DNA from 2 places in the Alteromonas sp. AO-Serp genome. Region 2 is predicted to be linked to the other one. Evidence: predicted binding sites of a transcription regulator. Region 2 holds the regulator's gene; the other holds the start of a gene.
The links. The regulator FliA, encoded in region 2, starts transcription of late flagellar genes. The targets are predictions, from matches to a motif close to CTAAAGNTNNNNNNNNNNNNGCCGATA.
Positions count from the first base shown of each region.

Region 1: the regulator FliA is predicted to act here: its motif matches at 2,405-2,431, upstream of flgM (flagellar biosynthesis anti-sigma factor FlgM).

Region 1 is NZ_JAFLMX010000259.1:1,101-14,991, forward strand. It holds gene QVA83_RS17020 (flagellar assembly protein T N-terminal domain-containing protein) at 1-635, opposite strand, end outside; gene QVA83_RS17025 (LPP20 family lipoprotein) at 936-1,421, shown strand; gene flgN (flagellar export chaperone FlgN) at 1,568-1,999, opposite strand; gene flgM (flagellar biosynthesis anti-sigma factor FlgM) at 2,039-2,368, opposite strand; gene flgA (flagellar basal body P-ring formation chaperone FlgA) at 2,471-3,187, opposite strand; gene QVA83_RS17045 (chemotaxis protein CheV) at 3,465-4,394, shown strand; gene QVA83_RS17050 (CheR family methyltransferase) at 4,410-5,258, shown strand; gene flgB (flagellar basal body rod protein FlgB) at 5,444-5,878, shown strand; gene flgC (flagellar basal body rod protein FlgC) at 5,881-6,303, shown strand; gene flgD (flagellar hook assembly protein FlgD) at 6,335-7,021, shown strand; gene flgE (flagellar hook protein FlgE) at 7,036-8,421, shown strand; gene QVA83_RS17075 (flagellar basal body rod protein FlgF) at 8,646-9,389, shown strand; gene flgG (flagellar basal-body rod protein FlgG) at 9,436-10,224, shown strand; gene flgH (flagellar basal body L-ring protein FlgH) at 10,236-10,916, shown strand; gene QVA83_RS17090 (flagellar basal body P-ring protein FlgI) at 10,939-12,051, shown strand; gene flgJ (flagellar assembly peptidoglycan hydrolase FlgJ) at 12,111-13,061, shown strand; partial or broken gene flgK (flagellar hook-associated protein FlgK) at 13,078-13,891, shown strand, end outside.
Region 2 is NZ_JAFLMX010000002.1:57,923-74,358, reverse strand. It holds gene metA (homoserine O-acetyltransferase MetA) at 1-636, opposite strand, end outside; gene QVA83_RS00435 (DUF2802 domain-containing protein) at 748-1,182, opposite strand; gene QVA83_RS00430 (chemotaxis protein CheW) at 1,242-1,733, opposite strand; gene QVA83_RS00425 (chemotaxis protein CheW) at 1,751-2,557, opposite strand; gene QVA83_RS00420 (ParA family protein) at 2,565-3,329, opposite strand; gene QVA83_RS00415 (protein-glutamate methylesterase/protein-glutamine glutaminase) at 3,358-4,488, opposite strand; gene QVA83_RS00410 (chemotaxis protein CheA) at 4,517-6,751, opposite strand; gene QVA83_RS00405 (protein phosphatase CheZ) at 6,764-7,519, opposite strand; gene cheY (chemotaxis response regulator CheY) at 7,554-7,937, opposite strand; gene QVA83_RS00395 (RNA polymerase sigma factor FliA) at 7,974-8,705, opposite strand; gene QVA83_RS00390 (MinD/ParA family protein) at 8,702-9,568, opposite strand; gene flhF (flagellar biosynthesis GTPase FlhF) at 9,574-10,983, opposite strand; gene flhA (flagellar biosynthesis protein FlhA) at 11,013-13,112, opposite strand; gene QVA83_RS00375 (L,D-transpeptidase family protein) at 13,355-14,962, shown strand; gene QVA83_RS00370 (D-Ala-D-Ala carboxypeptidase family metallohydrolase) at 14,955-15,863, shown strand; gene flhB (flagellar biosynthesis protein FlhB) at 15,999-16,436, opposite strand, start outside.

The DNA.
Region 1 (13,891 bases), on a different contig from region 2:
ATCATGCCCACCAGCACAAATTGAGTATTACTTTGCGCTGAAAGCGTGCGTACATTTTGGTCAGTATATCGACTGTCAAATTTTGCAGTATGTGGCGCGATATAGATAATATCTAGGTTTTCAGTTTTATTTCGCATGGCCTGCGCTAACTGATGGGTGAATGAAGCATCGAAGTTGGGAATATTACCCTGTGTTAGTTGCGCTCTGTTACGTACCCTGAAATGTGTGGTAGCGAAATGTTTCTGGTCATTTTGTGCGGCACACACTTTTCCTCTTGGAAAAATGTCAGCGCGAATACTTACCGTAATCACATCGCCGCTATAAACTTCATCAACCAGTTCCAGTTGTTCAACTTCGCCGGTAGAGCGAATGGTCATCTCTTCATTTTTAAGAAGACCATTTGTAAGCTTGGCGACGCTATGAACTGATGCGCCTGCAAAAAGCATGGCTTGCTTAAGTGCCTCTTGGGTAGCCGCATGTCTGGCAGTTTCTTTATCACCATTTCGCACCACAGCCTGTCCTGTAGCCTCGTACCACACGGCATTTGCTTGCCCAACGAAAAATGCAAACAGGCAAATTACCGCCACGACAGCATTTAAAATAGTTACCAGCGTTGTTTTGCTAATATATCGCACCGCACACCTCTGGAGGTTGTTGTCTAACTGCGCTATGCAAAGCGCCCGGTTTATAAGGCGAAGTATGCGAAAAGAGTGCCAATTGATGTGGTTTGGTCTTCATTAAATCAATCGGGCGCATATCTTGCACATATCTTGCAACGCGTATCTTGCTAAAGGTTTGTAAAAAGCGTCAGTTTAAATACGTCAAAATCTGCTACCGCGAGTATGGCGGTATCTCGTAGTTACAAAGCTGCCACCGACGAGAGCAGCATAACTACACATTTGATTTTATTAATAATGCAATTTGGAAATGAAACTATGTGCTTGAAAAAAATACATAAATCAAAATCGCTGCTGCTGTCTTGCTTTCTTGGTTTAGCAATAAGCACTGGTGGATGCGGCATTATTGATAAACACGTTGAGTGGGAAACAATAGAACCAGAAAGCTATCCCGTGCTCAAGGCGGTAGGCTATGCGCCAATTTCTTCTCAGCATGGCGAAAGCGACAGCATGAAGCTTATATTGGCGATGAAAGCGTCAAAATTAGATGCATACCGAGAGCTAACTGAACAAGTCTATGGTCAAAAAATTGAAGGCAATCAGTCTCTGTCTCACTTGGTTATAGATAGCGAAACATTGCGAGCATCTGTAGAGGGGGTCATTAGAGGCGCTGAAGTCGTAAAAGCCTATCCGGTAGGTGAAGATACATACGTCACCGAACTCGCTTTAGATATGCAGCAGGTTTACGATATATATCTGTCGACCGCAAAACCGCGCCGAGTAAAGGATGTTAAGTATTATTAAACGATAGCGAAAGGGGTGTTTGCGCAAGTGGCTGTATCGTGAAGTCTTAAAACATGCGCAAATACACAGAGGTATAATTTACTTTTACCGGTTAAGGCTTAATGGTTAAAGCTCGCTGAGTGAGGTTTACTGAAATCGCAAAAAAATTAGGCGCTCACTCCCGACCCTAAAGTCCCGCCTTTCGGCTTTCCTTTTTTGTCATAGGTGAGCGATTCTTTGGCACGAACTTCCATCATCAAGTTACGTAAGTGTGTGAGGCGTAGCTGTCCTTGCTCTACGGCTTTTTGATTGACCTGCGTGCGGTATTTGCAATCGTCCAGAAGTTTCTTTGCATTAGCCATTAATGCATCATCTTCTTCTGACATTGAGCCTTGATCGCTAATTGTGCGCTCAATGCTTCCATCGAGAGCCTGAATAGACGTTAACAGTGCTGTCTTTTCGTCTAACAAATTCATTAAAGATTCGGCGTCTCGCGAACTGATAAGTTGCAATTCTTTTTCAAGCAATACGGCAAGTGAAGACAGTTGCTCCACTTGCTTTATTAGTGCTTGTGTCAATTGGCTTGCTTGTTCAGTCACGTTAGCTCTCTTCTGGTTAGTTACGAGTTTTGTCGCTCATTATTTAGCGCCAAAAATCTCACCTTCTAGTTTTGCAATCTTGTTGGCAAGCACTTCAGGATTAACTTTATACTCGCCACTTTGAATCGCTCGCTTAAGGCGATCGACTTTATCTTGGTTCACAGGCGCTTCCGAACCTTTCTTCTGAACCTGGTTGAGCTGCTGAGCAGATTGCGTCAACGATACAGAATCCTGACGCGGAACTGATGCGGTTTGCGCAGCCTGTGTTGATGCCTGCTGTGGAGATTGCTGCGTTTGGTTTTGCTGCGCAACCTTTCCATTATCAACGGGTGTTTTAGGTAACCCATTGTTTATATTATTAATTGCCATAATTAGTCCTCACTACTTTTTCGCCTCTGTAAAGTATATCGGCCTTTTGGCTAATTTCTTTAGCTAAATTGTGAACAAAAAAGTAGATATTCGCTGCGTCGTTTATAAGTGTATCACGACTTCTTCAGGGCTTGCGACTCTTGCTATCACCGCCTTTTGGCTACTGGCATTAATTACCTTAATATTGTCACCAACGACACCGTCTTGCTGAGCGATTCCGGCTGTTTTCACTTCCATACCTGCTACCTCAGCAGTTATGGTAATTCTGTCGCCTTTGCACACAAAGCATAGCATATTTGACTGTATAGCTTGTCCGTCAGTCACTCGGCGTTTTATTCTAGCCCCAATAAGTGCTTCTAGCTCAGTAAATGCGGTATGGCGCAATCGTCTTACATCAACTTTTGCCAGAGACAGATTCGATGATGTCAGTACGGTTCCTGGACTTATTGCGCCTTGAGTGACAACAATTTCTTTGGTACGCGTTACTTGCCCGCTGGTGAAAAGGTACCATTCATTATTTCTGCAGCTCACTCTAACTGATATATACGATTGGCTCAGCGCTTCTTGCGACGCATTGTATTCGAACCCAGTTGGGCAGTCAGGAATATTTATCCTATCGTCTATCTTCACAATAGACACATCAATGCTAGTATCCTGCGTATTATCAGCAAGTTGAGTTATTAGGTATTGTTTTGCGCCTTCTTCAACCTGTTTGTGATTGGTTTGTGTCGCCAAGCAGTTCATAGAAAGCACACTGAAAACGGTCAATGACAGTAATCGTGTGAATGTAAGGCGCGTTTTGGCGTTCATATTTTTCATCATGACTTTTCGTGTTCAGTTTACAAGTTATTGACTATGCTTAATACGGCCGGTTTGCTTAGTGCAAATAAATAACAGCCAAAGTAAATCCATAAGGTTTACAAGCACGAGCGTCAACGCAGGATCATTGACTAAGTTAAGGTATAAACCCTACTAAAGACTGAAAAATGCTATTTAGTGTCATTTTTCTGTCGTTTGACCTGCAAAAATTTAGTGATATTGTCTATCTTTATCATAAGAGGCAATGATCATGCCCAGTATTACTTAGAGGTGACCTATGTCGGGGATTTTAGATTCAGTAAACCAGCGCACGCAGCTTGTTGGGCAGAATCGCTTAGAGTTGCTGCTGTTTAGACTGAACGGCCGCCAACGCTTTGGAATTAACGTTTTTAAAGTGCGGGAAGTGCTTCAGTGTCCTCCGCTAACAGCAATGCCGAAATTAAACCCGTTGGTTCGTGGTGTGGCGCACATCCGTGGTCAAACTATATCGGTCATTGATTTAAGTATGGCAACACGCGGCCGTAAAATTGAAGATCTCTCTAATGCCTTTATTGTCATTGCGGAATATAACCGTTCAGTTCAGGGCTTTTTGGTGGGTGCCGTAGAGCGTATTATCAACACCAATTGGGATGCGATCATGCCGCCACCTCAAGGTACCGGCAGAGCAAGCTATTTAACGGCGGTGACTGAAGTTGAAAATGAACTTATTGAAATTCTAGACGTTGAGAAAATTTTAAATGAAATTTCTCCGTTGAATGCCGAAGTAAGTTCTGAGGTGGCAGAAGGTCTGACAACCGAAGGCCAAGAAAACAAAATTATCTTTATTGCAGATGACTCTGCGGTAGCGCGAAACCAGGTTAAAAAGGCCCTAACTTCACTAGGCTTAGAAATTGAGCTAGCTAAAAACGGTCTTGAAGCATTAAACAGGCTTAAAGAAATTGCGGAAGAGTACGGCGATGTAACGAACCGTGTAGGCGTGCTGGTCTCAGATATCGAGATGCCAGAAATGGACGGCTATACACTAACCGCCGAAATTAAGAATACGCCTGAACTTCAAAAGCTTCATGTTGTATTGCATACGTCGCTCAGTGGTGTCTTCAACCAAGCTATGGTGCAAAAAGTAGGGGCTGATGACTTTATCGCGAAATTCCACCCCGATGAACTTGCTACCGCGGTACAAAAGTGGCTAATGACTGAGTGCGAATAACGGAGCAAGATAGGATTGGCTAATAAAGACGTTTCGCCAGCAAGTTACCTCAAGTTTAGAGAGTTTTTGGAAAAGCAATGCGGCATAGTATTAGGTGATAATAAACAATACCTGGTGCGCAGCCGTTTAGCTTCATTACTCTATAAGCATAAGTATGAGTCTGCTGACGAACTGATTGACGTGGTTGTGAAAGGGTTCGACAGAACTTTACTACAGAACGTTATTGACGCAATGACCACAAACGAAACGTTGTGGTTTCGAGACAACTATCCCTTCGATTTACTTGTAAAAGAGTTACTACCAACACTATCGGCAAAAAATCAGAAGCTTCGCATATGGAGTGCCGCTTGTTCGTCTGGACAAGAGCCTTATTCTATTGCGATGTCTGTACTTGAATATCAGCGCCAAAGGCCAGGTGCATTAAGAGCGGGTGTTGAAATTGTTGCTACAGATTTATCGTCAGAAATGCTGCAAAAGTGTGAGTTAGGTATTTATGACGAACTGTCCCTTGCAAGGGGATTGTCCCCGCAAAGGAGACAGGCCTTTTTCCAGCAAAATGATAGCGGGCTTATGCAGGTAAAACCCGACGTTCGTCGGATGGTAAGCTTTAGAAGTCTAAATTTACTTTCGAGCTATGCAGCACTTGGCCGCTTTGATATCGTTTTTTGCCGTAATGTTTTAATTTATTTCTCGGCCGAAGTAAAACAACGCATCCTGCAACAAATTGCCGGACAGCTGCAGCCTCAAGGTGTGCTTTTCCTTGGCGCGTCGGAGTCTATAAGTGCTGCGAGTGAAATTTACAGTATGGTTAAGTGCCACCCTGGCCTTTACTATCAAAAAAAAAGATCTAACTTATCGGCCTGATAACTAATACTTTTTTTTATGATCAGGTCGACACTTTTGACTTACACCCTCCGTCAAAATCTCATTATGGCATTTGCCTTGCTAACTATTTCTACAAACGACAGTAAAACGGCAAGATTCGATATTTAATTGTCCGCTTACATTGTCACCACGAAACAAATTTTTAGTATGTCAGAGGTCATGTTATGGCTATTAACCTAGATAAGCTGGTTGGCTTTAATGAGTCAGCACTCACTATACGCACAGAGCGTATGGAAGTGATTTCTGGAAATCTAGCGAACGCAAATACGCCTGGTTATAAAGCGCGGGACATTGATTTCAATAAAGCAATGCAGTCGGCTATGCGAGAAGCATCAGGTGGTACAGCCAATCACGCTTCTTCAGGAATGGTGCGGACAAATGATCGCCACTTAAGCGGCAATTCTACGTCAGTAGCGGCAAACTTTGACATGCAATACCGCATCCCAACACAACCAGACACTGGCGACGGTAATACGGTTGAAGTTCAAGCGGAAAGAAATCGGTTTTTAGACAATGGATTGCGCTACCAAGCCAGCCTAGAATTTTTGAACGGAAAAATTAAAGGCATGAAAAAAGCGCTTAGCTCAGGAGGTCAGTAGTCATGAGTTTATTTAATGTAATGCAAATTTCGAGTACGGGTATGGAGGCGGAGAATGTACGCCTTAATACTACGGCAAGTAATATTGCCAACGCTAACTCGGTTAGCAGCAGCTATGACGAAACATACCGAGCTCGCCATCCAGTTTTCGCTACGGCGTTGCAAGATGCAATGCGCGACCAGTCGAAAGGTGCAGGTGTTCAAGTAAAGGGTATTGTAGAAAGTGATGCTCCTTTGCAAGTGGAGTATTCACCTAACAACCCGATGGCAGATGAAAACGGCTACATCTATAAACCCAACGTGAACATCGTGGAAGAGATGGCGAATATGATGTCAGCGTCCAAAGCGTATGAAACTAACGTGCAGGTTGCGGACACCACAAAGCGTATTTTCCGTCGCGTACTGCAGCTAGGTCAAGGGCAGTAACTTGCCGCTTGAATAATGTGAGGATTACTCAGTGAATACCATAAACAATACTGGCTTAAATACTGATCTGTATTGGCAAGAGGAAACCGTCAAAATAGCTGACGGCACCGAGCAGCAGTTAACCCAGGAAGATTTCTTCTCAATGTTAACTGAGCAGTTAGCCAATCAGGATCCCACTGCACCCGTTGATAACGATCAAATGGTAGCGCAGATGACATCATTTACGATGGCCGACGGTATTTCCCAGCTTAACGAAAAGTTTGAGTCGTTTGCAGCTTCAATGACATCGAATCAAGCGTTACAAGCCTCTAGTCTTATCGGGCAAAACGTGCTGGTTCAAGGTAACGTGGGTTATATGGCCAATGAAGGCGATGGCATTTCGGGTGTCATCGTGAATGAAAAAACAGTTCAGAATATGACGATCACTATTGAGAACCAGTTTGGTGAAGTCATAAAAACCATTGATGCAGGCACACAAAGCGCTGGCAACATTGAGTTTGAATGGGATGGCAAAGATAAGCATGGCAACCAGATGGCACCGGGTGAATATGTTATCAGTGCCACTGGCGAGTTGAATGGAGAAGGTGTTCAGCTGAATACCGCCGTTAATCGCCATGTTGGAAGTGTAAGCTTGGCTGGTAGTGGTCAAGGCGTAATTTTGAATTTGGATGGTGATGTCAGTATCAATCTTGATGACGTCATTCAAATCGGCAGTTAGTAGGAGAATCAATAATGTCTTTTAATATTGCACTGAGTGGCGTATCAGCCGCACAAAAAGATTTGGATGTAACCGCCAACAACATCGCAAACGTAAATACAGTTGGCTTTAAAGAATCTCGCGCTGAATTTGGCGATGTTTATGCGGCATCACTGCTTTCAGGTGGTAAAACTAAAGTAGGTGACGGTGTACTCACTCAAGAAGTTGCTCAGCAATTTTCTCAAGGTAGCCTTCAGTTTACCAATACCTCGCTTGATTTGGCGATCACAGGTAATGGTTTCTTTGCGACAGTACCTGAAATTACGTCTCGCGACTTCTCGTTCACACGTGCGGGTCAGTTCAAGTTAGATAGCGACAATTTCGTGGTTAATAGTAACGGCGATAACTTATTGGGTTTCCCCGTTAACTCTGATGGTACAAGTGCCTCGGTAGCACTTAGTACTACTGAGCCAGTGCGTATTCCAGACTCTTCGGGTTCTCCCGCACAAACCACAGAAGTTGACATTCGAATGAACTTGCCTGCTGGTGATGCAGCCCTAGATCCACAAGATTTTGACCCTGAAGATCCGCTTACCTACAACGCAGCAACATCGGTAACCGTTTACGATTCGTTAGGTGATAGTCACGTAATGACCTATTACTTCATAAAGGATGCGACACCGGGTGTTGATAATGAGTGGTATGTTGCTACTGCAATCGATGACACGCTAGTTGATATGACAGATTCAGCGGGTAATGACACAGACCCAGCAACAGCAGTAAATAGTGTCGGTGGTAACACTGGTAACGCCGTAACAGCATCTAAACTTATCTTCTCTCAAGGTGGTGATTTTGCTGGCATGGAAACGCCTGATGGCCTACCTACACTTGATTTCAAAATGCAAACAGAAGCGTTAGGCGCAGGTATTCTTGCTAATGGCTCAGATCCTACGCAGCAAATAAGCATTGATTTTAACCTCGATGTTAATAACGCGACGCCTAATGAGCCGACTCAGTTCGCCTCTGCGTTTGAAGTTACTTCACTAGAACAAGACGGTTTACCTGTAGGTCGATTAACAGGTATCGACATTGGTCCGGATGGCTTGGTTCGTGCAACGTTCTCTAATGGTACGTCTGAACCCATTGTTCGTGTCGCTTTGGTTCGCTTTTCTAATGAACAAGGCCTAACTCAAGAGAGCAGTACTCAGTGGAAGGAAAGTATTCTTTCAGGCGAGGCACTAGCGGGTGAAGCAACAACCGGTACTTTCGGCGAAATTAACTCTTCGGCGCTAGAACAAGCTAACGTTAACCTTACCACTGAGCTCATCGACATGATTATCGCTCAGCGTAACTTCCAGGCAAACTCGCGTGCGCTTGAAGTGAACAACTCGCTAAACCAGACTATCCTTAACATTCGATAGTTTGCAGTAAGCCACATTAGCAGATTGCTAAGCGGCAAATTTTAGGCGCGGAAAACCGTACCTATTTTACCCGATTTAGAAAGGTCGCAACAATGCGACCTTTTTATTTTTCTATATATATCAATTCAATACCGCCCTTATTTTTCAATTGCACTAAATATCCACAGATTGGCACTGCCTTTGCAAAGTCTTGTTTAAGGTTTAATCAGAGTCAAAAGTCAGTCATGGACAAACTTCTCTATATTTCAGCAAGTGGCGCCTCCCAAGACCTACTAGGAACAGGGATTAGGGCCAATAACTTGGCTAATGCACAGACAACGGGATTCAGAGCGCAGTTAGAGCAGGCAAGGTCAATGCCGGCCTACGGCGAAGGTTTGCCGACTCGCGTGTTTTCCATGACAGAAAGCCCGTCGAATAATTACGAATCGGGCCCGATGATTAAAACAGACCGCGATTTAGACGTAGCCATTCAAGGTGATGGTTGGTTCGCTGTACAAGATCAAAATGGTCAAGAAGCTTACTCGCGTGATGGAAATTTCAAGTTAGGCGATGACGGAATTTTGACAGATATCCACGATCGCGTCGTGCTTGGTGACAATGGGCCAATATTCCTTCCTGTTCCTTTAGATAACCTAAATATCGCCGCCGATGGCACGTTGTCGATGAGACAGTTAGGTGCCCCTGCCAATGTTATTGAAGAAGTAGGGCGACTTAAATTAGTTAGTCCAAACTATGCAGACATGGAACGTGGGAACGACGGCTTATTTAGAATGGAAGATGGCTCAATAGCGCCAGCCAATGCCAACGTAAAAGTAATGTCGGGCATGCTTGAAGGTTCCAACGTCAATGCTGTTGACGAAATGGTGGACATGATAAGTCTGCAGCGTCACTACGAGCTTCAAGTCAAAATGATGAAGCAAGCAGAAGAGCTTGATACTCGCGGTAATCAGCTACTACGTATCCTGTAAAAGAATTTTTATCACCGTTGCCCTATGAGCAACGTCGGAGGTTAACATGCATCCAGCATTGTGGATTAGTAAAACCGGACTAGACGCCGCACAGACCGATGTGGCAGTGGTGTCTAACAACCTAGCAAACGCATCAACAGTGGGCTTTAAAAAAGACCGCGCGGTGTTTGAAGATTTGCTTTATCAGAATATCAATCAGCCAGGCGGTCGTTCGTCTGCTGACACGGAACTACCTTCTGGGCTTATGCTTGGTTCAGGCTCGAAGGTCGTTGCTACTCAAAAAGCACACACGCAAGGTAACCTGTTAACCACTGAAAATGCGCTTGATATGTCAATTCAGGGCCGTGGTTACTTTGAAATATTGCAGCCAGACGGCACCATTGCATATTCGAGAAATGGTCAGTTTTCACTGAACGACCAAGGCCAAATTGTTACATCTGGCGCGGGCTTTTTGCTTCAGCCTGAAGTGGCTATTCCCGAAGATGCGCAACAAATCACAATTTCTCAAGATGGTGAAATTAGCGTGAGCATACGGGGCCAAGCTGAACCGCAGGTACTCGGTCAGCTTAATATTTCTGACTTTGTTAACCCAACCGGATTACAACCAACCGGACAAAACCTTTATGTAGAGACAGCGTCAAGCGGTGCACCTATTCAGGGGATCCCTGGTCTGCAAGGTTTGGGTTATATCTCACAAGGCACGTTGGAAACGTCTAATGTAAACGTGACCGAAGAGTTAGTAAACCTTATCGAAAGCCAGCGCTTGTATGAGATGAACTCAAAGGTTATCTCATCGGTCGACCAAATGCTTGGTCAGGTTATTCAGCAACTTTAGTAGGTAGCATCATGCGTATTTTAGGTTTATCTGCTGCACTTCTGATACTTGGCGGTTGCGCCAGTACAAACGAGCCTCCCGTTCAGGCAAACGACCCGTCGTTTGCACCGGTAGTGCCAGATTACCCGCGTGAAACGGTAGTAGAGGATGGCTCGCTTTTTCGTTCGCAGCTTGCTAACAACTTATATTCTGACGTTACCGCAAGAAGAGTCGGTGACATCATCACTGTAACGTTAAGCGAGAATACCCAAGCGAGCAAATCAGCCGACACTAGCACTGCGAAAGATTCAAACGTCAATTTAAACCCTATTACCGGGCTAGCTGGGCAAGCGATAAATATTGGCGGAGAGTCCGTACAATTGGGAATAAGTTCATCCCGAGATTTCTCCGGTGATGCCACAGCTAACCAAAGCAACAGCTTAAACGGCGCTATCTCAGTTACTGTGGTCGACGTACTTCCTAACAGCAACCTTGTTATTCGTGGCGAAAAGTGGCTAACCCTGAATCAGGGCGATGAATATATCCGTCTTACCGGCATCATTCGTCCGGCAGACATTAGTCCCGAGAATGAAATTGTGTCCACTAAGGTTGCAAATGCGCGTATCCAATATTCGGGTACGGGAAGTTTTGCGCGAGCACAAGAAAAGGGTTGGTTAACCAAGTTCTTTGATTCTGCTTGGTGGCCTCTTTAGGTTTTAGGATAGGAGAGTGAACATGCGTTTGTTTTCAGTAGTATTAGCCGCTTTCACAATGCTTTTATCTTCACAGGCAGGTGCGCAGCGCATTAAAGATGTAGCGAGTATTCAAGGCGTACGTAGTAACCAATTAGTGGGATATGGTCTTGTTGTAGGTTTGCCTGGAACGGGTGAACAAAGCCCGTTTACCGAACAAAGTTTCAGAACCATGCTGCGTAACTTTGGTATCAGTCTTGACGCTAACACCAAGCCAAAGATACGAAACGTGGCCGCAGTGGCGGTACACGCCGACCTGCCTGCTTTTGCAAAACCCGGACAAACCATTGATATTACGGTTTCTTCAGTTGGCGAGGCGGCCAGTCTTCAAGGCGGAACGCTGCTCCAAACGTTTCTTCGCGGTGTTGACGGTAAAGTCTACGCTGTAGCGCAAGGCAGCTTAGTCGTGAGCGGGTTTGGCGCACAAGGCGGTGATGGCTCTCGTATTGTCGTTAATACGCCAACGGTAGGAAGAATTCCAAACGGTGCGATGGTAGAGCAATCTGTACCAACAGGCTTTGCCAATGGCGACACGTTAACGCTTAACCTCCATTATCCAGATTTCTCAACAGCCAAGTCGCTTGCAGATACGATCAACGAGCGCTTAGGTGCACAGCCGGAAAATGGCTATGTTATTGCTAAGCCCATTGATGCAGCGTCTGTTCGCGTGTCGGCCCCGCGAGATGTCGGTCAGCGCGTGGGCTTTTTGGCTACCTTAGAAAACTTCGAATTTACACCAGCTGATGCGCCAGCGCGTGTGGTAATAAACAGCCGCACAGGCACCATTGTTATTGGCAGTGACGTTCGCTTGTTACCAGCAGCAATTACTCACGGCGGGCTAACGGTGACCATCTCTGAAAATCAGCAAGTTTCTCAACCTAACGCGTTTGGTGAAGGGCAGACTGCCGTTACCACTCAGTCGATTGTTGATGTCGATTTGGCAGATAGCCGCATGTTTAAGTTTGAGCCAGGCGTTACTCTGGACCAGCTTGTGCGCGCGGTAAATGAGGTGGGCGCTGCGCCGGGCGATTTAATGGCAATTTTGGAAGCATTACGTCAAGCAGGCGCATTGCGTGGAGAGCTCGTTATTATTTAAAACGAGCAAAGAGCATTTACGAGACGTTAGTAAAATAAAGTCACAGCGGAATAAGCACGATGGAATCACTTAGCACAAAAAGTCAGCTTGATATGGCTCGCAATGTCCACGATATGGGCAGCATAAACAAAATGCGTGAAGCCATTGCGTCGGGCGACGAGACGGTATTGCAAGAAGCTGCCCAGCAGTTTGAAGCGATATTTGTGCAAATGATGTTGAAATCAATGCGTAAAGCACAAGATGCCCTTGCTGACGAAAATAGCCCATTTAATTCACAGCAAGTTAAGTTTTATCGTGATATGCACGACCAACAGCTAGCGACAGACCTCACTTCCGGTGGCGGTTTAGGTCTCGCTGATGTCATTGTTAAACAGTTAGGTCAAACTGAGGATAGCTATACGCCTGCCAGTGTAATCAGAAGTGACGGAGACTTATCATCACTTAACAGAAACCGTGTGTACAACGTAACTGAGGCGCAGGATATTGCCCTTTCTTCACAGTCTATTCGCAGCCAGTCAGCACAAAAAGATGCCATGTTCGAAAGTCCCGAGCAGTTTGTAGAGAGCCTAATGCCAATAGCTGAGAAAGTGGCAGCAAAATACGGAATGGATCCTAAAGCAATAATTTCCCAAGCCGCGGTTGAAACCGGGTGGGGGAAATTTGTTATCCATAAAGCGGATGGGGAAAGCTCGCACAACTTATTTGGCATCAAAGCAAATAAGGGATGGCAAGGAGAGCAGGCTGTAGTCGACACGTTGGAATTTAACAATGGACTACCGCAAAAACAAAAGGCTGCTTTTAGGTCCTACTCGTCAGTAGAAGACGCAATGGAAGACTATGGACGCTTTATCACATCACAGCCTCGCTACAGCCATGCTGTCGAGAATGCTTCTGACGCAGCGCGCTATACCCATGCGCTTCAAGAAGCGGGCTACGCTACCGACCCTGAATACGCGCGCAAGATAATGGCAGTGTATAACAGCGATCGTCTCAGCACGTTAATGCCATAGCATTGGAGATTACATTGTGAGTTCTGTCGATTTATTCTCATTAGCGACCAGTGGTGTTAACGCCAGTAGTAAGCTATTACAAACGACCAGTAACAATATTGCCAACGTCAACACGCCAGGCTATGTTCGCGAGCGCACTGAACTTCAAAACAGCCAAGTCTTCGGTGTAGAGATCGGCAATACCGAACGTATCATCAACGTATTTGCTCAAAATCAATTGCGCAGGGACATTACTTCTGTCGGCGAGCTTGAGGCATTCTCTAGTAAAACAACGGCCATTGATAACCTATTAGCGAGTGAGGCTAATTCCATCTCTCAAGGTATGAGCGAGTACTTTGCTGCGTTGCAAACTGCTGCTGACGATCCAACTAATTTAGCCTCTCGCGATCAAGTGTTAGGCAAATCTGAGTCTTTGTACCAGCGGATGAAAACACTGTCTGACTACATGTTGGAAAAAGAAGAAGAGCTTAACTTAGAGTTCACATCGATGGTGAATCGAGCGAACACCTTGATTGGTAATATTGGTGATTTGAACCGCAACATAGTTATTGCCAATGGTAACAATACCAGCGATCAACCTAGTGCGCTTCTCAATGAAAGAGACAAAGCGATAGATGAGCTGGCATCTATAATGGGAATAACGGTTAAAGAGAGCTCAACGCAAAACGGCGCGGTAACGATTAACCTAACCTCTGGTGAGTCACTGGTACTAGAAAATGGTGCGTTTAATTTATTTGAGTTAAACACCAATGCAGACTTAACCTTCAAGCAGCTTAAACTCGAAACGAACTTTGGGTCTCAAACTAAAGCCGACGCCTCAATACGTATCG
Region 2 (16,436 bases):
TGCAACAACACTAAGTCCATCGACGCTGTTATACAACGAGGTGTTAATATGCCCATAACGGGAATGTGGTGCGTAAAAAGAAGGATCAAAGCCTCTTAATAGCTCATTGTTCGGGTCATTCACTTTATGTTTAAAGACACCTGAAAACTTTTCGTCTCTAAGCTCTCGTGTAATGCCGTAAAAGTGATACATGGCGGCGTGAGCAGCCCAACATAAGTAAAGGGTTGAGTTTACGTGACGCTGCGCCCACTCCAATATGGTGGTCATGGTTTCCCAGTACTTTACTTCCTCATAATCGATAAGCGCGAGAGGCGCACCGGTGACAATGAGGCCATCGTATTTCTTATTCGCTACCGCTGAAAAGTCGTGATAGAAAGCATCCATGTGCGATTGGGGGGTATTCTTCGGCGCTTGATTATCAATTCGAATTAAATCCACGTTTATTTGCAGTGGCGTGTTCGATAACAGGCGAAGTAACTGTACCTCTGTTTCTATCTTGTTCGGCATTAAATTAAGAATACCGACTTCAAGAGGACGAATATCCTGATTGGCAGCCCTGTCCATGTCCATGGTAAAAATATTTTCACCTAGTAGTACATTCTGCGCGGGTAACTGCTCAGGAATACGAATTGGCATAGAGGGCTCCAGTGATAAATTACAATATCTGTATTGTGTCTATAACTGGCGATATGTCAACATCTTTACGTCTAGACGTCTAAACGTTTTTTTCTCTGGTGCTCAAAAATACTAATTATTTTGTTTATGCACCATTACCAACATCTCAGCTTCGGCACGAGGAATGTCGCAGGCTTCTATAATTTCATCAATGCTAGCGCCTTGCTTGACTAAGTCCGCCGCACGCTGATATAGGCGTAGGGAAGGATCTTGAAGCTTGAGTTCTCGAAGCTGGTTTTCAATATCAGTTTGCTTTTCGTCTAACTCTTGAAGGTGTCGAGTGATCACCAACGTGCGTGCTTGCGCCTCAGTTTGTTGATTATTTGCATTTTTAGCAAGGGCTTCAGTGCGGGCAATAGCCTCTGCGTTAGCATGTTCGCTTTCGCTTAATGCAGAACGCAACTGCTTAATGTGTGAATACAGCACACCCATCGCGGCGATGAGTATAACTACAAGAATACACAGTATGAGTTCTAATAAGGTAGGTGCAGCAAGCTGCCAATCCATGGACATAACCCTTGGGGAAATGTAGGCAGTATTATAATCAATACCGCCTATTCATTTATTTAGATGTTGCTAAGCTCATCCCACTCTTCGTCGCTTAACAATTTATTAAGATCTACAAGAATAAGCAGTTCGCCGTCGCGGTTACTTACACCTTGGATAAACTTAGCACTCTCTTCAGTACCTACGTTAGGGGCACTGTCAATCTCTGAAGATTTCAAGTAAACCACCTCAGCGACACTATCCACCAGGATACCAACCACCTGCTCGTCAGACTCAATAATAACGATACGGGTATTGTCAGTAATTTCTGTTGGCGGTAATCCGAAACGAGCACGTGTATCGATAACCGTTACTACGTTACCACGCAGATTGATAATACCAAGTACATAGTCAGGTGCACCGGGTACAGGGGCTATTTCGGTATAACGCAAGACCTCTTGAACTTGCATCACGTTGATACCGTAAGTTTCTTCACCTAAGCGATACGTTACCCATTGAAGGACTTCGTCGTTGCTGTCGGTGGCGTTATTATTTATTCTTTCGTCGCTCATGAACCTGGCTCCCAATACTATGGCGTCTGGTCGTTACTGCCTAAGCCTTTGTTAAGCATAGATATTAATTCTTCAACGTCAATTAACGCGCACATTTTTTCTTTAACCATCCCTGCTAACCAGGGACGCTTACCTGTGGACTCGCGCCATTTAACATCATCGGTAGTCAAATTGACCGTATTGACTAGCTTTTCACTAGCCAGACCCCACGCACTTTCCCCTAACATTATAAGATATCGGTAGTTAAGCGATTGTGCGAGGTTTTCGTCATATTTTTCTGGCATTACCCATTTTGCAGAGTCAACAACACTTAGTTTAGACTCTCTGTGCAACATTACACCCATAAACCAATCAGGTTTTCCAAATAAAGGGCCAATCTTCTCAATTTGGTGGATCCCACCTAGCGACGTCAAAGGCACCGCAAGTGTTAACCCTGCAACCTCAAAGAATAGCGCCTGAAAGCGAAAACCGAGAGTATCCTTTAGTGGAACTTTTGTTTTTTCAGCGCGGTTTAACGCAGCTTCTTGTTCATTTTCTACTAAAGTTTCTGCGTGAGACTGTTGCTGTTCATCTTCAATTGTCTCTGCTTTTTGCGTTTCAATTAACGATGTAACCTTTTCCGCTATCGCTTCTTGTTCATTCGATTGCGTCTCACTTTCATTGGCGGTAGAAGCAAGCGCCGTTTCAGCCATCTGCTGAGAAGCCTGCTCGAGCAATTTTGCCGTGCGCGCAGTCACATCTTCCGGTGCTTCTGGCTCTTTGAGGAGACTATCAAGGTATGCCTCCATCACTTCTTCACGGGCAAAAGGCGATTGCTTGCTCATGTTCTCGTTATTTCTCCAATACCGCTAATAATTTCTCGTACGCAGACACACCACGTGTTTTGGGGTACGCTGCGGAAATGGGAAGCTGTACTAAACTTGCATCCCTGAAGTGCGTGTCGACGGGAATAACCCCTTCCCACACGCGCTCACCATAGTCATTCATTAAGCGCTTTCGCGATGCAAGCGCCGCGTTAGTGCGCTTATCAAACATAGTTGGAATAATCACAGTATCAAAGGATTTGTCCAACGAACGTCCCATAATTTCCATGGTACGAATCATTCTGTCTAGCCCTTTAAGCGCCAGATATTCTGTTTGGGTAGGCACGATAACCTTGTCACACGCTGCAAGAGCGTTAACCATCAGCACCCCAAGCACTGGAGGACAATCGATGATAGCAACATCAAATTCTCCTGCTATTTTTGCCAACGCTTTTTTTAGGACTAAGCCCATACCTTGTTCGCTACCCATCGTTCTATCTAAGGTCGCGAGCGCCATTGTTGCAGGAAGCACATATAAGTTGTCTAACTTTGTCGGGCACAGACAATCCATAACATTATCGGCCGTAATGTCATTAGACTTAATAAAAATATCGTAAACTGAATGACTTGACGCTTCTGCATCGATACCGAAGTAATAACTCAGCGATGCATGTGGATCAGTATCAATCATGAGCACTCGCTTGCCTTGCTGTGCAAGCAAGCCGCCAAGGCTCACCGTAGTGGTAGTCTTTCCTACACCACCTTTCTGATTCGCTACTGTCCACACTTTCATATTTGCTGTTCCATTACTGTTCAAACTGCTATCGCATTTCGGTTTGAACGCAACTGCTCATATCATCAATGTTTATATTTTTACTGGATATATTGGCAACGGCGACAGCTTGAGGCATACCATACACAACACAGGAATCTTGGTCTTGAGCCCAAATCGTTGCGCCTTTTTCCTTGAGCATTCGGCATCCTTCTCTGCCGTCAGCCCCCATACCCGTTAATATAATTCCTAATACATCCCCACCATAAGCTTTAGCCAGAGAACTGAAAGTGAGATCAACACTGGGCTTATAATTCACCTTGTCACTCGCACTTGCATCAACAATGGCAATGCGTTTATTCGCACCTATGGTTTCTAGCAACATTTGCTTCCCACCGGGAGCAAGATACGCATGACCTGGTTTTAGAATGTCGCCGTGCTCGGCTTCTTTTACTCTAATCTTACAGTTTGTGTCTAAACGCTGTGCAAATGCCGTAGTAAATGTTCCTGGCATGTGTTGTACAAGCAAAATGGGGTATGGAAACTCTGCAGGTAAAGGAGACAGCACTTTTTGAAGCGCCACAGGCCCGCCTGTAGAAGCCCCAATTGCCAAACACTTGTAGTGCTTTCCCGTCGCTCTTACAGACGAAACGGTTGGTTGTTTAGCTGCGTCTTTATGCCCTGATAGCAACCCTGATGTTTTAAAAAACGCCTGCTTTGGCGCATTATCAGGAAGCTTTCTTGCCTCTGTAGAGCGAAACGACGGACGCTTAAGACCAATACCACGACGCGCTATTAAGCGTACTTTTGTACACAACAAGCGCGATGCGTCTTTTCTGTCCTGCGCGATATCTTCAAATTTCTTAGGTAAGAAATCGAGCGCGCCCGCTTCTAACGCATCTAATGTCGCTTGCGCACCATGATGCGTAAGCGAAGAAAACATAAGAATAGGTGTAGGCCGTTTGTCCATTATGGCCTTTACAGCTGAAATGCCGTCCATGACAGGCATTTCAACATCCATCGTTATCACATCCGGCTTAAGCGCTTCTGCTTTTTCAAGTGCATCGCGCCCATTTCTCGCTTCCCCAACAACTTCAAGTTCCCTATCGCCATCGAGTATTTCTTTTACTCGACGACGATAAAAAGTCGAGTCGTCCACGACAAGGACTTTAAAGACCATGGATTATTATTCCTGTTAATTCATCGCCTTACTTGATGGGTTTACGCGCATACCGTTTAAGCAGGCTCGGAATATCTAAAATTAGTGCAATTCCACCGTCTGATGTAATCGTGGCTCCCGCCATACCAGGCGTGCCTTGCAATAATGCATCAAGAGGTTTAATAACCACTTCTTCTTGGCCTATTAGCGCGTCTACTACGAATCCTACTTGTTGTGTACCAATTTGCACTACAACAACGTGTCCCTTTTCTCTATCGATGTTTTTGGGACCTCGAATCAACCATTCACCAAGGAAGAACAACGGAATTGCTTTTGAACGAACTATCATTGTTAGCTGGCCATCGACCGTGTTGGTCTTTTTGATGTCCATATTTATTATTTCGTTCACCGCACCTAATGGTAACGCAAAGGTTTGTTTTCCTACAACAATCATTAGCGTCGGAAGAATGGCTAGCGTTAGCGGAACTTTGATATCCAGTCGCGTGCCTTTTCCTAGCTGTGAATCTATGTTCACGGTGCCGTTAAGTTGGTTAATTTTGGTCTTAACCACGTCCATGCCCACACCGCGACCAGAAATATCACTAATTTCTGTTTTGGTTGAGAACCCTGGCGCGAATATCAAGTTAAACGCTTCAACATCCGACATACGTGCAGCTGCGTCTGCGTCTAGTACACCGCGACTAATAGCAATTTCTTTAAGCTTTTCAGGATCCATTCCTTTACCATCATCTTCGATGGTTAGAAGAATATGATCGCCTTCTTGAGATGCCGATAGCTGAACCGTACCCATGCGCGGTTTACCCGCTGCAGCACGGTCATCAGGCATTTCAATACCATGGTCGACGGAGTTTCTCACCAAATGCACAAGTGGATCGGCCAGTGCTTCAACCAGGTTTTTGTCTAAATCAGTTTCCTCACCCACAAGCTCAAGGGTTATTTCTTTCTTCAAGCTTCTAGCGAGGTCTCGAACAACGCGAGGGAAACGACCAAACACCTTCTTGATAGGTTGCATGCGGGTTTTCATTACCGCACCTTGCAAGTCGCCCGTTACCACATCTAAGTTGGCAATGGCTTTGGACATGCTTTCGTCGTTACTGTTGATACCCAAGCTTATTAGCCTGTTTCTCACTAGTACAAGCTCGCCCACCATGTTCATAATTTGGTCAAGGCGCTTGGTATCTACACGTACTGTAGTCTCAGCAGGAGGCGCAGCTGGTGCCGCCTTCTTCTCATCTTTTTTAGGCGCTGCTTTTGGTGCAGCAGGTGCGCTTGCTTTAGCTGGCGCTGCGGCGCTAGGAGCAGGCGTCGATTTTGGCGCAGCTGGCGCTGCTTGTTTCGCTTTTTGAACCGCTTCTGTTGCTGCCTTATCTACAGGAGGCTCTGGCGCCTTTGAAACGGCTCCCTGCTTGGTAGGCCCTTGCCCTGAGCCATGTAGTTGGTCAAGCAGTGCTTCAAATTCGTCATCGGTGATTTCTTCATCATCAGCTGCACTCGGCGTAACTGGTGCTGGAGCTGGTGTATTTGCCGTTGGCGCAGCTTCTTCACCACCAAACTTGCCTTTGCCGTGTAAATCATCAAGCAACGCTTCAAATTCTTCGTCGGTGATATCGTCGTTATCACTAGCGGCAGCAGGTGCAGCAGCCTTTGCAGGTTCGCTTTTAGCCGCTGAGGACTGTCCTGGTGCCCCAGAGCCATGAAGCTCATCAAGCAGCGCTTCAAACTCATCTTCAGTGATTCCGTCAATACCGCCGCTATCACCAGAACTTGGTGCCTGTGCAGTAGGCTCTTCAACAACTAATTCTGGCTCTTCAATCGCGGGCTCAGGTTCTGACACCGGCGCGCTTTGTTCACCAAAAATATTCTCATCTGGAGATTCCGGGCGACTTAGTTTGTGTAACAAGTCGACTAGGTGTGCATCTGCTGGCTCTAATGGATCCCGAGCTTTCACTCGTTCAAACATTTCAACCACCACATCTGTGGCTTGCAGAATAATATCCATCAGTTCAGGGGTTAGTGTTCGTTGACCGTTACGCATTACGTCAAAGACGTTTTCCGCACCGTGACAAATTTCTACTAACTCAGTAAGAGACAGGAACCCTGCTCCCCCTTTAACTGTGTGATAACCACGGAAAATTGCATTCAGCAAATCCGCATCTTCAGGATTGTTCTCAAGATCAACGAGCTGTTCTTGTAATTGTTCAAGTATCTCTCCAGCCTCAACTAGAAAGTCCTGTAATATATCCTCGTCAACATCAAACGACATGCGCCCGCTCCCCTAAAAACCTAAGCTAGACAGAAGATCATCTACATCATCTTGGCCTGACACGACGTCGTCGCGCTTATCGGCATCAATGATAGGGCCTTCTGCCTCTACACCATCAACCTTATCGGCCTTAACGCTAGATGGTTTAGTTTGTTCTGCACCGTCGCGTTCACCAAACATGGTAAGCATGTTAACTAAGCTGTCTTCCACTTCTTTAACCAAGTCGATAACGCGGCGAATAACCTGACCAGTTAAGTCTTGATAACCTTGAGCCATCAATACTTCTGTAAGTAACTGTGTAAGTTTAGCTGACTGTGCCGAACCTTCTTCCAACAATTCGTCTAAGTCTGCGCATAAAGCCTTGAATTCACCCAACTCTATTTGGCGATTCATCAGCTTCTTCCACTCAGGCATAACCTTTTCGATGCGCGCCGACAGCATTTCAGCTATAGGCATGCTCGCTTCAACGGCATCCATAGTAGTATTAGCAGCTTTTTCAGTTTCTTCAATTACGTAGGTTAGGCGGGATTGTGCATCGGGAATATCATCGGTCGCGAGATTTTTAATGCGGTCGTCTATTTGGAAATTATTCAGCGCGTCATGGAGCTGACGCGTCAGTTTCCCTACTTCGGCAAATAACTCAACGTTTTCTTTCATTGAGGCCGCTTCTAATAGGGCATTGGCTGAAGCGTTGTCACCCTCTTCAAGGTAGGTGACAAGCTGTTTTGCTTCTTCCAACGAAATTGGAACGTTTACATTCGTTGACATCCAGTAAACCTCATTTCTCTGGTGAGCGTCTGGATCAACCTAAACGTTCGAATATTTTATCTAATTTTTCTTTAAGTGTTGCTGCAGTGAACGGCTTAACAACGTAGCCATTAACACCTGCTTGCGCGGCGGCAACAATTTGCTCTTTCTTCGCTTCAGCAGTAACCATAAGTACTGGTAGGTGCTTGAGCTTGTCATCGGCTCTAATCGCGCGAAGCAAGTCAATACCCTGCATTCCAGGCATGTTCCAATCGGTAACTACGAAATCGAAATCACCTTGCTGCAACATAGGCAATGCAGTACTTCCGTCATCCGCTTCCTGGATGTTGGAAAAACCCAAATCTTTAAGTAGGTTTTTGATGATACGTCTCATGGTAGAAAAATCATCGACCACGAGAATTTTCATGCTTTTGTCCAAAATAGCCTCCAGTGAGGGGTTAATTGTTATTAATTTCTATTCTTCGTCAGCTTGCCACGACTTCATTCGTGATTTGAGTTTTAACATGGCCTGACTGTGAATTTGACTGACTCTCGATTCACTTACATCAAGAACCTCACCAATTTCTCTTAGGTTCAGCTCTTCATCATAATACAGCGAAAGTACAATCGCTTCTCTTTCAGGTAATGTCGTAATTGCATGGGCAAGCGCTTTTTGGAAAGCGCCTTGCATTAAATCTTCCAGTGGTGCGTCGCTACCTCGATTTTGCTCTGTCGAAATAACATCTTCTGACACACCTAAATCTTCAATACCTACCAGCTTTCCGGCATTTACTTCATTAAGCATTTGGTGATAGTCCTGCAAGCTTACATTAAGCTTATCAGCAATATCAGAATCTCTAGCATCGCGGCCTGTTTCGCTTTCTACTTGCGAAATTGCTTCAGTGATCGCTCGGCCATTTCGGTGAACTGAACGCGGTGTCCAATCCCCTTTGCGAATTTCATCTAGCATAGCACCGCGAATGCGAATACCGGCAAACGTTTCAAAGCTGGCTCCTTTTGAACCATCAAAGTTTCGAGCGGCTTCTAATAATCCAATCATGCCTGATTGAATTAAATCGTCTACAAGAACACTAGCCGGCAATCGCGCTATCAAGTGATGCGCTATACGCTTAACCAATGGCGCATGTCTTTCGACTAACTGCGCTTTATCGGTTTGTTGTTGATAAGCGGCTGCCTTGCTGTTCAACGCTGACTTCCTACGGCTTTTTCTGCAACTAATTGTTCAATGAAAAACTCTAAATGGCCACCTGGCTGCGCTGGAATAGGCCATGTTAAGGCTTTACTTGCCAACTGTGTTATTGCAACGGCTGCCGGTGAACCTGGGTAAGCATCGACAATGGCTGTCTGTTTACGCACTGCTTTACGAATGTTCTCGTCAAACGGTACTGTCGCCACTAATTCTAGTGCAACATCTAAAAAACGCCCTGTCACTTTGCTTAATTTACTAAATAGCTCTTGGCCTTCTCGCACGTCGCGCACCATATTAGCCACAACTTTGAAGCGGAAAACACCGTGCTCTCTATTCAGAATTTTTATCAATGCATAAGCATCTGTCAATGAAGTAGGCTCGTCACACACAACGACCATGATGTCTTGTGAGGCTTTTGAAAAGCTCAACACCATGTCTGAAATACCTGCCGCTGTATCAACGATAAGCACGTCAATCTGCGAGCGCAGCTCACTGAAGGCACGAATTAGGCCAGCGTGTTGCGTTGGCGACAATTCTGCCATCGACTGCGTGCCTGATGTGGCAGGGGCAATCTTTATTCCGTGCGGACCGGTCACTAGTACTTCATCAAGTGTACATTCGCCGGAAAGCACGTGGGATAAGTTTTTCTCAACACGCAAACCTAACATAACGTCTACGTTAGCAAGACCGAGGTCCGCATCGAGAACCATTACACGTTTACCTTGCTTCGCCATGGCGATAGCGGTGTTCAATGTAATGTTTGTTTTACCTACGCCACCTTTGCCACCGGTGACGGCGATTACTTTGATTAACCGTGATTGCTTCATTTTTCTTAAGCTACTCGCTTGGTCGTCAATCATACTGCTTATGCTGTTTTAATTGCGTTGTTACCACTAGTATGATTCAAACCGTACTTTTTATAAAGCTTTGCAGCAGCGGAAACCAAAGATTTCGCTTCTGCAATCTTAATGTCTTCAGGTACTTTTTGACCATCGGTGACATAACTAACCGGTAATTGGTATTCAACCGCTGCACTAAGCACCTCTCCTAAAGAGTAGCACTCATCTAACTTTGTGAAAATACAGCCACTTAGTTCAATATCATCATACGCTTGAATGATTCTCTGCAAAGCAGGATATTGCGTATTTGCTTGCGCTACCAAATATTTTTTAACATTTGGCATTTGTCCGTTATCAAACTGCTTAATTTGTTTAATTAATCGACTGTCTCTTTGACTAAATCCAGCCGTATCAATCAATACTAGTCGCTTATGACGAAGTTGGAATAATAAATCCGCAAGTTCTTCACTAGTCTGCGCTTTTCTCACCGTGCAGCCAATAATCTTTCCGTATGTCGCTAGCTGCTCATAGGCGGCAATTCTATACGTATCGATGGTAATCATCGCAACCGACTCTGCACCGTATTTTTGCGCATAGCGGGCAGCAAGTTTCGCAACGGTAGTTGTTTTACCGGTACCTGTTGGTCCTACTAATGCAACAGCACCTTGTGCGCTAAGTATATCGTTTCCTGTCACATTTATGCGATTAGCCAATAGGTTAAGAAGATATACCCATGCATCTCGTTCGTTGTAATGTGACGGCGTATAGCTAATAAGCTGTTTCGCTAACGCGTTGCTTAACCCCATATCGGTTAAACGGGTGATTAGATATTGATGAACAGGTTTTTGACGTTTGTTTTTAGCTTCCATCAAGTCGGCCACTTGATATTGCAATACATCGCGAAGAGACGCTAGCTCTTCCTTGATTTGAGCAAGCTCCGCTGACTGCGTCACAGCGGTATCATCCATACTCGACGCTTGATGCTCTGGGAAAGCGTTCTGACGAACTGGTTCATGAGAAGACTGCTGGGCTTCTACGTCGTCAATAAAGGCTTCTGAGAAGTCTAAGTGCGAAGCAATTTCATTGGCGTGCTTAGCATTCGCTGTCATTGGTTGGTTAGGTTGCGCGGGACTCGCCACGTCATTATTTCCACCGTGCTGCTTTTCTAGCAGTGCTTTAAGGCTATCAGGACCGTCGTCACCAATGATTTCGCTCAAGCTAGGCACTGCCTTTTGACCAGGTGTTTTTGCAGCGGCTTGTGGAGACGCTTTCGGCGTAAACAACTTCGCTTCAGGTTCTTTGTCGTAGGCTGCGACAAGCTCAATACCGTCAGCGACTTTGCGATTTGACATGATCACAGCGTCACTGCCCAATTCAGCTTTAACTTGGCTTAACGCCTCACGCATATCTTTGCCGAAGAAACGTCTAATTTTCATTGCAACCTCTCCAATCACCCAGTGTCAGATTATTGACCGACCGAACTGACTATTTTTATTTGTTTGTCGTCAGGCACTTCTTGGTAAGACAGAACATGAAGCCCAACAACCGAATATTTTAAGAAGCGAGACAGAACGGGTCGTAGCATGCCTGAGGTAAGGAGTACTGCAGGCTCTCCTTCTAACTCTTGCTGCTGACTGGCTTGCTGCAATGATTTTTGCAGCTTGTCTGCCAGGCCTGGTTCTATGCCAGCGCCATCTTCGCCACCTGCTTGAAGTGACTGGTGCAACATCTGTTCCAACTCTGGCGCCAAGGTTATGACAGGTATCTCTTTTGCACCTTGAGTAATTTCTTGGACAATTAAACGTTTAAGGGCAATACGCACTGCAGACACTAAAACATCGGGGTCTTGGCTGCGCGTGCCGTACTCACTGAGTGTTTGCACGATTGTACGCATATCGCGAATAGGCACGCCTTCAAACAATAAGGTTTGCAGTACTTTCACGACGGTGCTTAGCGGAAGAATGTCTGGTACTAATCCTTCAACCAGTTTCGGATGCTGCTTGGCAAGCATATCAAGAAGTTGTTGCGCTTCCTCGTGCCCTAATAATTGATATGCATTGTTAGAGAGTAATTGGCTTAAATGGGTCGCTACAACGGTCGCAGCGTCTACTACTGTGTACCCAAGGGTTTGTGCATGCTCCCGTTTATTGGGCTTAATCCATACTGCGTCTAAGCCGAACGCGGGGTCTTTAGTGGCACGCCCTTCTAATTTACCGAACACTTGCCCTGGATTAATAGCAAGTTCTTCATCGTGACTGATGATGGAATCGCCTATCGTTACGCCTAGCATAGCGATGGTGTAAGTGTTGGGCTCTAAATCCAAGTTATCGCGAATGTGGACAGGCGGAATAAGGAAACCCAGCTCTTGCGATAGTTTCTTACGTACGCCTTTAATGCGCGTCAACAACTCGCCACCTTGGGATTTATCGACAAGAGGAATTAAACGATAGCCCACTTCCAATCCGATGGTATCTACCTGCTGAACATCATCCCAGCCAAGCTCTTTCACTTCAGGTGCGACCGATTCATCTTTTACCACATTGTCTGGCACTTTGGGCTCTGCGGCCTTTCTCTTTTCTTGGACCGACTGCCAGTAAGCAAAGCCTGCAATCAAGAATGAGAACCCTAAGAATGCGATATGAGGCATCCCAGGAATGATACCCATCACAAATAGAACGCCCGAGGCTATATAAAGAGCTTGATTATTACCAAGCTGACCGCGGATTTCTTTGCCCATTTCCTGAGTCTCGTTTTCACGAGTAACGATAATGGCTGTAGCGACCGAAAGTAATAATGAAGGGATTTGCGCCACCAGACCATCACCTATGGTCAGTATCGTATAGATTTCTATGGCGTTACCGAATGAAAGACCGTGCTGAATCATGCCTATGAAAAGACCACCAACAATGTTGATTAGCATGATAAAAAGACCCGCTACCGCGTCACCTTTTACAAATTTTGAGGCACCGTCCATCGACCCGTAAAAGTCGGCCTCTGCAGTAATTTCTTCGCGGCGCTTGCGCGCTTGGTCCTGGTCAATATAACCAGCATTCAAGTCGGCATCGATTGCCATCTGCTTACCAGGCATAGCATCTAACGTAAAGCGAGCACTTACCTCTGAGATACGTCCTGCACCTGCGGTCACTACTTTAAAGTTGATAATAAGAAGAATGGCGAAAACAACAATACCTACGGCGTAGTTACCACCAATAACGACCGCACCAAAGGCTTCAATAACCTTACCTGCTGCATCGCCGCCTTCATGTCCGTAAAGTAAGACAACGCGAGTAGAAGCCACGTTAAGCGCTAGTCTCAAAACGGTAGCGATAAGTAACACCAAGGGGAAAATGCCGAAATCTACTGGACGCTGGGTAAGTACAGCCACCAAGATAATGACTAGCGACAACGCAATATTAAAGCTAAACAGCACGTCCAGTAAGAATGGCGGCATAGGCAATATAACCATGCCCATAATTGCCAAAAGGACGATGGGTGCGCCTAAACCACTGGTAAAATTTTGCAGCTGATTTTTATCGAATCGCTGAAGATAACCGGATAACTGCATGGCTTGGTGTCTCTCTATCAGAAAATTGACGCTTTATGTGAATCTTCTAGTGAGTTTTCAACTAACGTGCCAGCTTTGTGTTTTACGCAAAAGTTATCCAAATCTGAGCTGTAATCATGCGTGATTACTGTCTACAGTGACTTGTATAGGGCGATTAAGATTTTGTATCCGAGGGACATACGAACAGTTTATAATTACGTCACTATTCCTAGGGCCTACTCTTCGTTTTAAAAGGATTATTCATGGTAGTGCTACAAAACCGTGTTGCAACGTTTTGTTGGGTCAGCCTTGTCATCATGCTGACTTTTAGTCATGTAGCTCATGCATCTAAACAACCTAACTTACGACAGCGTGTGGAGAATTTGCTAGTTGATTCAGTGGAGATATACGGTTCACAAAATAGTAACCCATCTCGTGTGCACAATAGAGTTTTGGTAAGCGAGGTCTACACTCAACAGGGCTATCAGCTTATATGGTTTGGTACTAGTGATGCTGAAAACCGTCTTCAGGAACTCCTCCATGAAATTGCTGATTCAGAGTTACATGGCTTCTCGCCCGAGTATTACCACGCGTCAATGCTCGAAAGTCGCGACGCCAATACGGCACTCTTAGATGTACTAGCAACCGATGCCTTCATCAGTCAAACTCTGCATCGATTAAATGGGCTTGTTAGCCCCGCCAATGCAGATTCGCAGTGGTTCCTTAAGCAAAGAGAAGCGGATCCTGTGGCATCGCTAAATCACGCATTAACTAACGGTGTTTCTGCAACATTGCGGGCCATGTGGCCATCACACCATGAATACCAGTTACTGTTAGAAAAAAAGCGTAGTTTACTCACGGCAGTTTCTACAGTTACCACGCAAATTCCAGTTGGCCCAACACTTAAGCTGAACTCAACGAGCGAAAGAGTTGTGTTGCTGAAGTCTCGTCTTTTAGGGCCAGGCACCTATTCAGAGTTATTCGATAAAGATTTACTGGACGCGGTTAAGCAGTTTCAAATGTCTGCGGGCTTAGAGCCAGATGGTATCGTGGGAAGTTCCACTTTAGAAGCATTAAATGCTACCACGTTTTCTTGGTTAGAAAGAATTGATGCAAACTTAGAGCGTTGGCGCTGGCTCCCTCATCAAACTTGGTCAACATATTTACGCGTTAACATTGCGTCGTTTCAGTTGAGAGGGTTTACTGAAGGTGAAGAAACACTGGGAATGCCTGTGATTGTCGGTACACCAGTGAGACAAACGCCCGTTTTCGCTGAATCAATGAAGTATATGGTGTTTAACCCCTACTGGACCGTGCCTTTCAGTATAGCCACTAAAGACAAGCTGGCGAAATTAAAAACCAATCCTTCTTTATTGGTCGAGCAAGGTTACGAAGCCCAGCCCGCCGGTGTCAGCGGCTTCAGCCCTGTCGATGAATTTGATTGGACAAATGTTAGCCGTGGTACATTTCACTATACACTCAGACAAAAGCCCGGGCCGCACAATGCCCTTGGTAAAGTGAAATTCATGCTTCCAAATAAGCATGCCATTTATCTTCACGACACGCCCGATCACAGCCTTTTTTCGAAATTAGAAAGAAACTTCAGCTCTGGCTGTATAAGAGTCTCTAACCCTTTGAAGCTGTCTCAGTGGGTACTTACTCATTCAGGCCAGACAGAGGCAATACCGCAAGCTGAGCAATTACTTCAAAGTGAAGAGACCAGTACACTGTATTTAAAGAAACCTATACCGGTTCTTATTGTGTACTTCACAGCGTTTGCAGATGAAGCAGGAACCATTGTATTTCGCCGCGATGCATACAATCGGGACAGCCATATTATTGAGAAATTGAAGGAGTTTAAACGTGCGTAAGTGTTTGTTAGTACTGATTGCTCTTTTAACTGCAGTGCGCGCCGGTGATGCGTGCTCCTTTGACAATGACACGCTCAACTCTAAGCTTGCTATTAATGGAAATATGGTTCCCTACCCTATTTTCTCTATTTTTGTAATGCCGAATAAAACGTTCACTGTTGAGTTTGACAATAAAAGCCATACTGGGAATTTTCAATTTCACCATGCGAACGGTGAAGCACTAAAGACGAGTTCGAACCTACCAATAGTTAGCGGGGTTGTGGGGAAAGCGCCAATAATGGCACCTAAGAAATCAGGGCACTATGTACTTAAAACCACCAACGCGCAGTCAGGTGAAACTGCGACGCTCAACGTCTTTGTGATGACATCTTTGGAAAAGGTAGACAAAACAGGTAAGTTAAACGGCTACACAATTGGTAAATATCCTGATAAGCCTTTAAAAAACAATCCCATTTATTTACCCCCATCAGGACTTATTGAGGTATCGCCAGAACAAACGGACGTAAGGTTGTCGCCCAATTTCACCCTAGGTCAATTTCTATCCAAGCAGCAACAAGGATTTCCCAAATATGTACATTTGCGAGCAGGCCTTTTGTTGAAACTGGAAAAAATACTGCACACCTTAAATGACGAAGGGCATGCAGTTGAAGGATTAACCATAATGAGTGGATATCGCACTCCGTTCTACAACAAAGCTATTGGCAATGTTCAATATAGCCGTCACGTTTGGGGTGGCGCAGCGGATTTCTATATCGATCAGTCACCGAAAGATGGGGTGATGGATGACCTCAATAAAGACGGTGTGATAAACCGCGAAGATGCGGTATGGCTCGCGAACTTTATATCAAACATGTCTAAACAAGGCGCTTTCGGTCCAAGAGTCGGTGGGCTTGGTATTTAATGTGATTATGCGGCGCACGGGCCTTTTGTTCATGTGGATGTGAGAGGAACCCTAGCGCGCTGGTAGAATTGTTGGTTCGGGGCACATACCTATGCCCCACCTTCAAAGTCAATTTTCACCCATTTAGCGGTTGGGTTAGTGTCGGTACTCTGGTGGGATAGGCAAATCCCGTTTAAGTGGCTTAGGACGTTTGCCCTTACCTGCTCTATGCGCTTTTAACTGATAAACATGTGCGAGCACCTGCGCTATCGCCATAAATAAGGCGTTAGGAATTTCATCGTCCACTTCTGTGGAGTAGAAAATGGCGCGGGCAAGCATGGGAGAAGGGATCAACGGCACATCGTTGGCGGTAGCAATTTTTCTGATGTGCATCGCTAGCTCATCAGCACCTTTAGCGACCACAACCGGCGCCCTCACTCCCTTCTCATCATACTTGATAGCAACCGAGAAATGGGTCGGGTTAGTCACCACTACGTCTGCTTGTGGCACTTCCTGCATCATGCGCTTGGTTGCAGCCTGATATTGCAGACGGCGAATTCGGCCTTTAACCATAGGGTCGCCTTCCGCATTTTT